DNA from 3 places in the Sporosarcina sp. P20a genome. Region 2 is predicted to be linked to each of the others. Evidence: predicted binding sites of a transcription regulator. Region 2 holds the regulator's gene; each other region holds the start of a gene.
What was found. Region 2 encodes LexA, which represses DNA repair genes until DNA is damaged. Its sites were predicted from a motif close to CGAACATATGTTCG; they were not measured.
Positions count from the first base shown of each region.

Region 1: the regulator LexA is predicted to act here: its motif matches at 1,288-1,301, upstream of CSV72_RS04135 (YolD-like family protein).
Region 3: the regulator LexA is predicted to act here: its motif matches at 1,482-1,495, upstream of uvrB (excinuclease ABC subunit UvrB).

Region 1 covers NZ_PDYT01000002.1:147,900-151,190, forward strand. Annotated here, with positions in the region: gene CSV72_RS04125 (DUF3298 and DUF4163 domain-containing protein) at 1-383, opposite strand, end outside; gene CSV72_RS04130 (nucleotide excision repair endonuclease) at 503-880, shown strand; gene CSV72_RS04135 (YolD-like family protein) at 915-1,265, opposite strand; gene CSV72_RS04140 (methyl-accepting chemotaxis protein) at 1,373-3,085, opposite strand.
Region 2 covers NZ_PDYT01000001.1:138,990-142,280, forward strand. Annotated here, with positions in the region: gene CSV72_RS00680 (methionine gamma-lyase family protein) at 1-1,107, shown strand, start outside; gene lexA (transcriptional repressor LexA) at 1,163-1,783, opposite strand; gene yneA (cell division suppressor protein YneA) at 1,979-2,305, shown strand; gene CSV72_RS00695 (YneB family resolvase-like protein) at 2,302-2,955, shown strand; gene CSV72_RS00700 (DUF896 domain-containing protein) at 3,023-3,259, shown strand.
Region 3 covers NZ_PDYT01000024.1:40,178-43,468, reverse strand. Annotated here, with positions in the region: gene uvrB (excinuclease ABC subunit UvrB) at 1-1,409, opposite strand, end outside; gene CSV72_RS14475 (IDEAL domain-containing protein) at 1,619-1,876, opposite strand; gene CSV72_RS14470 (ABC transporter permease) at 2,069-3,271, opposite strand; gene CSV72_RS14465 (ABC transporter ATP-binding protein) at 3,264-3,291, opposite strand, start outside.

The sequences.
Region 1 (3,291 bases), on a different contig from region 2:
TATTCCGATATTCTCTGTACATAAGGACTACCTGGCTTGAACATATCTTGCAGATTGTATTGTCTTCCCGTCTTCGTATCAAACGTCAGGGAGTTAACGTAAGTCATCCCATGCGCTCCACCGGTGAATGAGTAGACAATTAAGTTGATACTGAAGAGATCACGCTGATTATTTTTAATTTCGTACGTTGCGACCAACTCGACAAGGCTTGGGTCATGATAATTATTGTCTTCTAGCATTTTATTCATTTCCTTGAACAGTAATTGATTTAGCTTTTCTTGAACTTTTGGATCATCTAATTGTGTAATGATGGGATAATACACATCCACTTTCGGTCTTGTATTCGATATGTGATACGTTTGAATAACAGCAGGGTTTTTCATTATTTCATCCTTCCCAAGACATTTGTTTACTATATGCAAGGAATGGAGAGAAAGTTTCTCGCTTTTTATTTTGTCATATGATAGGATAAACACTGACTGATATAAGGATGTGAAGTAAAATGATCAATATTACATTACCTAAACCGGACGTAACGATCGTTCGCAGAAAACAAGAAATGGGACCGGATGAAACGCCGATTAAGCCAATCTATGGTTTCATCGATTTTCATGACATTCCACGTGATAAAGGCGGCCTTTTGTTGTTCTTCAACCAAAGCGACGAGTTATTATTCGTAGGAAAAGCACGTAAATTACGTCCACGTCTGAAAAAGCATTTTGAAGACCAAGTGTCTCCATTACGTAATCACCGTGAAGAAGTAGCAAAAATTTCCGCTGTGATCATCGATGATCCAATGGAACGCGAAATCTACGAAACGTACGTAATCAACACAGAGCAAGCAAAGTACAACGTAGAAAAAGCATTTTTCAAAGATTAAGCTGTCTGCCTTCGCAGGCGGCTTTTATTTTTGTCTATAAACCGTCTACTGCTTTGGACAACTGGACATCTACCACATCCGCTACATGAATTCTTTCCGTTCCAAATGGATCGCGCAGTACGATCGTCATCGTCTGCAAGTCGAGCGCTTCGATCTCCCCTTGATGAAAGCGAACCTCTCCATCATGCCAAGTCTTGATTGATGTCTCGCTACGTCTGCGCAAAGCCACTTCAAGGGTCTCCTGCATCGTTTGTAGCTCCCAATCGGTTAACTCAGGTCGGTCTATATATTCGTCCTCCCGTTGCCAATCACGTAGTCTCTCGAGGTGTTCAGGCAGCATAAGCGACGTCCACTTCAATTTCCCTCTATCTCGGTTCCTTTCCATCAGCTATTCCCCATTTCTTAAGCGTATGTATGTTCGTATTATACAGAACATACATTCTAAAATCAATGGTTAAAAAGACCATCGCTTGATAAGCGATGGCCGAGTGTTTACTTAGGTAATTTGAATGAACCGACAAACACTTCCAGTTCACGCGCCATTTGATTGGTCTGCGTAGAACGTTCTGAAATTTCTTCTATGCTGGCTGTCGTTTGCTCAGCAGCTGCCGCAATATTATTCGTCATGTCTTCGATATTTTGTACAGCATGTGTCAAATGCTCGATCAACTGCACTGCCTCTGTTGATTTCGAAGCTTCTGACGTCATCAAGTTCGAGATATTCTTGATTTCCTTGACAGTTTCTCCAACTGCTACGGAAATATTACTCAATGACTGAGACGTAAGCTTCACTGTTTCTGTACCCTTCGTGATATGTTTCGTGTTTTCTGATGTAGAAGTAATGACTTGCTGGATACGATCCGAAATATCCTTCACTAGTTTCTCTACTTCGAGCACTTCCTGATTCGATTGCTCGGCCAAGTTCCGTACTTCTTCCGCCACTACCGCAAAGCCTTTACCGTGTTCACCTGCACGAGCCGCTTCAATGGATGCGTTCAGCGCGAGTAAATTGGTTTGAGCTGCGATTCCTGCGATAGAACCTGTGATATTTTGAATCTTCGTCGTAGATTCAACCAAGTTTTGGATCGTATCTCCAACTTCTTGTGAACCGTTTCGGATTAATTCCATATCGTGGCTAATTTCCTCTGCACGTTTTGCGCCTTCTAGTGCAATCTTCATCGTTTCGTTGGAGTTAACGAGCATCGAATCAGCGCTTTGTTTCGTGTTGTCTAAACCACTTGCTAATCCCGTCAAAATGCCTGTAGCGTGCTCCGCAGTTGATGTGCCATCCGTAACGGCTGTGACGACTTCTTCGATATTATGCGCAACCATTGTAATCGCTTCACGCATTTCAGAAAGTGATGCAGAGGTTTCCCCCGCGTTTTCGGATAAATGCTGTGATGTCGTATTCATCGTCGAGATCATATCTTGTAAATTCACCGTCATACGATTCAGTGTACGAGCTAAGTCGCCCACTTCGTCTTGTGATTTCACTTCTGTCGGTTGAACCGCCAAGTCGCCATCCGCAATTTTCTTCGCCTGCTCAATTAAGCTCGTGATCGGCTTCGTTTTCCGGCGAATCAGGAATCCTGTGCCGATTGAAGCAAGTATCATAGGGATAATACTGATCAAGATTCCGTCGCGTACGACATCCCATGTACGGTGCTTGACGATATTGGCATCGAAATCAATTACGCTGAATGCGATGATTTCCTTGCTCGCATCCTGGTCTGCGTGTATTGGCGCATAACCTGAAAGCCGCTCCATGTCACCATACTCGTAAGGCTGGGAGTATGTAGAATGTCGATGTTCGAGTAGATCGGCAATCGCTTCTTCGTCTAAATGGAACTGATCTCCCGGCTTAAATCCTTTAGCTTTCAGATTATCATCGAGGGCAATGAGTTTTCCATCCAAATCCAAAATATATTGAGTTTCAAATATATTCTTATGTTCGGTTGTCCAATTCAACGTCTTCCCAAGTGCATCTTGTGTATCAGTGTCGCCGGCCAATGCCTTTTCCATATCACCAGGCCGAATCAATCCAGTAGTAATATTGGCACAGCCGTACGCCTCAATTCCTGCAGCGTCGTATAACTTGTCATAAGCAGTCTTATATGTAGCCAGTGATGTAATAGCTAACATCACCACCAAGATTCCAGCTATGATCGTACCTAGCTGAAACGTTAACGAATCTTTAACTTTCATCAAACTTTATGCCCACCCTTCCAATTTGGTTCATCTAGCTCATTCGTTGTCTTTATCATACGCTATCAGTCTATAATTAAAAAGAAGAAAATGAAAAACTCTTTGATTTTAAAATATTGTGTAAGATGTAGGTATTATTATCGTGTCACAACGGTTTCATTTCGTATATAATATTGTATGATGAATAGTATATAAACATAAAGTTT
Region 2 (3,291 bases):
CATTTATCCGGCTCTACAGGTTATGGTTATGACGACAGTGGCCGTGATGTATTGGAACAAGTATACTCAGATGTATTCGGAGCGGAAGACTGTCTTGTCAGAAATCAAATTATCTCAGGCACGCATGCCATTACAATTAGCTTGTTCGGGATATTGCGTCCGGGTGATGAACTTCTTTATATTACAGGTAAACCATACGATACGTTGGAGTCTATCATTTCTGGCAATGGCAAAGATACGGGTTCACTAGAGGACTTTCACATTTCTTATCAGCATATTGATTTGAAAGACGATGGCTCTGTTGATTACGAGAAAGCCAAAGCGACGATTTCATCGAAGACGAAAGTCGTAGCAATTCAACGTTCGAAAGGCTATTCAAGCAATCCATCATTCAGAATCCATGAAATTGAAGCGATTATTAAGGAAATCCGTAAAATCAAAGAAGATGTCGTGATATTTGTAGATAATTGCTATGGAGAATTCGTGGAAATGAAAGAGCCCGTAGAAGTTGGAGCAGATCTGATGGCAGGCTCGCTCATTAAAAATCCAGGCGGCGGACTTGCCAGAACAGGTGGTTACATAGCAGGTAAGAAAGACTTGGTTGAGAAGTGTGCATATCGAATGACTTCTCCAGGCCTTGGAGCTGAGGCTGGAGCCTCACTTGATACGTTACTAGAGATGTACCAAGGATTCTTCTTAGCACCACACGTAGTAAGTCAGGCGGTCAAAGGCGCGCTATTCACATCGGCATTTTTCGGTAGCTTTGGTATGGATACGACACCGCATTACAGTGAGCTTCGAACGGATTTAATCCAATCAGTGAATTTTTTAAACGCTGAACAAATGATTGCATTCTGTCAGATGATCCAGCAAAACTCACCAATTAATGCTCAATATGCACCGGAGCCATCCTATATGCCCGGTTATGCCGATGACGTCATAATGGCAGCGGGTACGTTTATTCAAGGCTCCAGTATCGAATTGACAGCTGACGGCCCAATTAGACCACCCTACACAGCATATATTCAAGGTGGATTGACCTATGAGCATGTAAAATCCGCAGTACTAGATTCTATGGAACAATTGCTTGAAAAAAAGTTGGTATAAAGAAAAAAGTGTATCGAGAACCTATTAAGGTTTCTTGATACACTTTTTTTGATGATTAATGAATCATACGGAATACACCAATCACTTTTCCTAGAATAGAAACTTGATCTACAATAATTGGCTCCATAGAGGAGTTTTCTGGTTGGAGTCGGAAATAGTCTTTCTCTTTAAAGAAACGTTTGACTGTTGCTTCGTCTTCTTCTGTCATAGCCACAACGATTTCACCATTACTTGCGGAGTGAGTTTGTCTGACAATCACACGGTCTCCGTTTAAGATGCCGGCTTCAATCATGCTATCTCCTACAATCTCCAACATGAAGATTTCATCCTCTGATGAACCGAATGTATCCGGCAATGGGAAGTACTCTTCAATATTTTCAATCGTCGTAATTGGATTACCCGCTGTAACTTTACCAATCAATGGCACATGCATAACGCCGCTTTTTAACTCGTCCAGTCCTTCAGGATCTAAAATTTCAATGGCACGGGGTTTTGTCGGGTCTCTGCGTATAAAACCTTTGCTTTCGAGCCGTGATAAGTGACCGTGAACCGTGGAACTTGATGCAAGACCGACAGCTTCTCCAATTTCACGAACGGAAGGGGGATAACCTTTTAAACGTACTTCATCTTTTATGAAAGCAAGTATTTCTTCTTGTCTCTTTGATATTTTCTTCAACAGATTCACCTCTTCTACTAGTTTGCGAGCAATGGAATACTGAACCACTATTTTGAATATAGTATAACATGTGTTCGATTACTAATCAAACAAAGGTTCTAATTTTGCTTGACATGGAATCATATGTTCTCTTATAATTAAGAACAGGTATTCCGAACGTGCATTCTGAATGCGCGAATTAGAGGAGGAGTTATTATGGAAGTTATTAAAGGATTTATTAAAAATAATTATTATTTCGCGGTATTATTAATAGTTTGTGTGTCATTTGCCTGGGTTCAATTCGATAAAATGGCCGAGGAAGATCACTATATGGAAATCGTTGTTAATGAAGGAGATACACTTTGGCAACTGGCTTCTAACTACTCTGAAGATATACCGACCACTCACTGGATCGAACAGGTACGTTCATTAAATGAATTGCCTACCGATCAAATCGTTTCAGGTGAATTACTGCGTGTGCCTGTTAAAATTAATAAACAAACAGATATCCGGGTAGCTGAAATAGGAGTGGGAACTAAATGACAGAAAAGAAGTGTGTAATATACTGCCGAGTGAGTACGGAAAAAGAAACACAAGAGCAGTCTATTGTAAGGCAGCAGGAAGAACTAGAAAAGCTAGCTACTGAGTTATCCTATGATTGTGTTGGAATTTACACAGATCGGCAGAGTGGGTATGATATGGATCGTGAAGGTCTTCTATCCATGTTGGATCAAATCCAAAATGGTTCAGTGGATGCAGTATTCATTCAAGATGAGACGCGATTAGGGCGAGGGAATGCAAGGGTAGCGATATTGCATGTAATTGCCAAAAGTGAAACGACTGTGATTACCAATCATTCAAACGGTACAATAGAACTGAATGAAATGGATTCCATGTTACTAGAAATTCTCGCAATCGTAGAGGAATATCAACGTAAACTACATAATGCAAAAATACGTAGAGGGATGAAGCGTGCTGTTGACAGAGGCTATGATCCATCAAAGAATCTGCGGAATATTGACCAGGGACCGGGGCGTGAAAGGCTTGAACTACCAATAGAAGAAATTGTCTCGCTCCGCAACAAAGGTCTCACATACGAAGAAATTGCAACGGTATTGAATGGACTTGGCCATGCTGTCAGTAAAGCGACGGTTCATAGAAGATATAAAGAGTTTATAGCACAAGAACACTAATAGGTTGCACTTTTCCTTCAGGTTGTTTACATTTTATTAAACGACTAACTTATGGAGGGTTTTAAAGATGCTATCAGAAAAGAAAATAAAACGTATTAATGAATTGGCGAATAAAAAGAAAACAACAGGATTATCGATCGAGGAAGCAAAAGAACAGACGCGGTTGAGAAAGGAATACTTGGAGTCATTCCGTTCAAGCATGCGTGAAACGATTGAATCGGTCAAAGTAGTAGATCCAGAAGGAAATGATGTAACACCTGAAAAAGTTAAACTAGCGCGGGCGAATCAAAAGCCGCTAAATTGATGATAGGTAAAGGATTAACATTGTAATTAACT
Region 3 (3,291 bases), on a different contig from region 2:
ATTCCGATATCTTTTAAATAATCCGTCAAGTCTTCTGACATTTTTTTCGTTAGAGTTGTTATTAATACACGTTCATTTCGCTCGATTCGAAGATGTATTTCATCCAATAAATCGTCAATTTGTCCTTCAATAGGACGCACTTCAATGATTGGATCAAGTAATCCTGTAGGACGTATAATCTGTTCTACCATTTCGTCTGTATGCTCAATCTCATAAGGACCTGGCGTGGCTGAAATATACATTGCCTGCCGAACATGCTTTTCAAATTCTTCAAACATCAATGGACGGTTGTCCAATGCCGATGGTAAGCGGAAACCATGTTCCACCAATACTTTTTTACGTGCCTGGTCCCCGTTGTACATTCCACGAATCTGCGGCAAGGAGACGTGACTTTCATCTACTACAATCAAAAAGTCGTCAGGGAAATAATCCAGCAACGTATATGGAGTTGCCCCGGCTTCACGCAACGTCAAATGTCTAGAATAGTTCTCGATTCCAGAACAAAAGCCCATCTCCCGCATCATTTCTAGATCATAACGCGTCCGTTGTTCTAGCCGCTGCGCTTCTAATAATTTATCATTATCGCGTAAGTATTTAAGCTGTTCTTCTAACTCGATTTCAATATTTTCAATCGCTTTAAGTAACTTCTCTTCGCGGGTAACGAAGTGGGATCCTGGGAAAATAGCCACATGATCACGATCGCCGATGACTTCTCCTGTTAAGGCATCCACTTCCCGAATCCGTTCGATTTCATCTCCAAAAAACTCAAGACGTATACAACGCTCGTCACGAGCTACCGGAAAGACTTCGACTACATCGCCTCTGACACGGAATGTACCACGCGTGAAATTGATATCATTGCGCTCATACTGAATGTCCACTAGCGTGCGCAATAGTTGATTACGCGGTATTTCCATTCCTTTGCGTAATGAAAAAACCATGTCATTATATTCTTCTGGCGAACCTAGACCGTAAATACATGACACGGATGCTACAATCAAGACGTCGTTCCGTTCGAATAATGCACTCGTTGCGGAGTGGCGAAGTTTATCGATTTCATCATTGATCGATGAATCCTTTTCAATGAATGTATCCGTCTGTGGAACATATGCTTCTGGTTGATAAAAATCGTAGAAGCTGACGAAGTATTCTACCGCATTATCTGGAAAAAACTCTTTGAACTCGCTATATAATTGGCCAGCCAACGTTTTATTGTGGGCAATGACCAGTGTAGGTTTATTAATTTCTGTCAGCACATTGGAAACCGTGAATGTTTTACCTGTCCCCGTTGCACCCAGTAACGTTTGATGCTTCTTGCCTTCTTTAATACCGTTAACAAGGCTGTCGATCGCTTTTGGCTGATCTCCTTGTGGCGTATATGGTGCCTGCAATTGAAATGTTTCGTTCAAATGGTTCCACTCCTCTTCTTAAACACCTGTCCTTCTATTTTACCACAACCAGTGTTTTTTCTAAAGAAATAACGAACGTACGTTTTAAGCTAACTCTCTATGTACTTTATTGTACCCTTGTACTTTGTGAAAGAAACTCACAGCGAGGTTATTCTATGCAATAAAAAAAACACTGCCAGGATTTTGCCCTAGCAGTGCCTATGAATACATTATTTTGTTTTTAGTTCATAACCATGTTCTTGTGAAATGTCGATTAATTGTTGTGTATACAGGTCGAATGCTTCTTTGTCATTTTGATCCAGCGCATCGTCAATCAACAGCATGATTCGCGATTGTGTTTGTTCCCAATGAATGTGTTGTAGAAACAGATCCCAATAGATTTCGTTCAGCAACTTTTCCGCTTGGAGAGAAGTGCCATTGTTACCTACCGCTTTCAAAAATTCAGCATATGAGTTGTTATTGTTCATCTCTCTCACCCCTGATACCTTTTAGTAATTATATATGCAATAGAATACGAATTGCAACCACTAATCTAACTATTCGAACTTTTGAATTACTTTAATATAATTAGAGGAATATTTACTAGGTACATATATTCAGACAATTCTGTTATAGAAATTACATTACTAGCATTAGTTACACTTTACTCTGGACGAACATCATATTTCTTTTACTTGCTCTTTAGTTAATCGGATCGTTGCCTCACCGACAATGAGTGCGATCGCAGCAATCAAGAGAGGTGTAATACTTAGTCCATACAAAGGTAATGCCGCCAGTAATAGAATAATTGCTTGTAGCCAAATCAGTTTTCTTACTAACAAACGAACCGCTTTGATTTGCGATTTTTCCTGTTCTTCAGGGAATAGCAGATCCATCGTGAATTCGACGCCACCTTCAAGCGCCAATATCAACTGAACAGCTGTCGCAAACGCTAGAGCTCCTACAAAAATGAACGATACAATTGGTAACGGTATTAAGAACGCACCCAACGCAGACAGTGCCGTTAATCTAACCCACAACCAAAATGTATCATCTGTACGAATAAATGTACGTACGATTAAGTAGTTTTGTACATCCTTGCGCTTGAATGTAGACCGTTTCATAGCAATCTTCAACCAGCTCCGCTTACTCACTGAACCAACCAAATGCGGTACTTCCGTGAAGTAATTCGCAAATCGATAGAAACGCATCATACGATTTTGTTCCAGTTCAATAAACTGCTCATACGGAAATGGAAAATGCTCCGCTTTCTTATCCCAAAACTTCGCATAGAGCATAGCAATCAGAATTCCGATAAAGATTGCAACCGTACTCCACGTAAGAGCGAAGTGAATCGTTAGAAATGTTAAAACGAGTCGTAACACACGATCCGGCCAAACGAAATTATGCTTCGCAATACGAACACTGTATTCAGTCCCTACAAATAGCCCTTTAAACACGATGATTAGTAACATAATGAGAAGATAATCCGTTCCTGTTCCCACTTCTGTTGCTTTTAATAACGGCAAAGCAACGACCATAGCAATTAGTGGTAAGGGAAGTTGTGAAAATGTCGACCAAGTGATCGAACGTTTCATATAGCTCGGCAATTGATTTTCTAATGGCAGGAAAAAAACGATATCTGCCGGCTTTAGTAACGTAGTCGGTGCCGCTTTCATTAATAAGAGTGCAATGACGATAGATACGATGAAAACTGAAGGGAATGTAACGGGCACTTCTTTTAGCCATTCACTATACGCATAGCCCCCCGCTCCAATGGCAAACATGAAGACGATAGCCAAATGTCCAGTGAATACATAGCGCATATATTTCTGTAGTTCATTAACGTAATGGAAGAACCGTTGTCCCCATATCTCATGCATGTTGTTCATGGTCAGTTTCC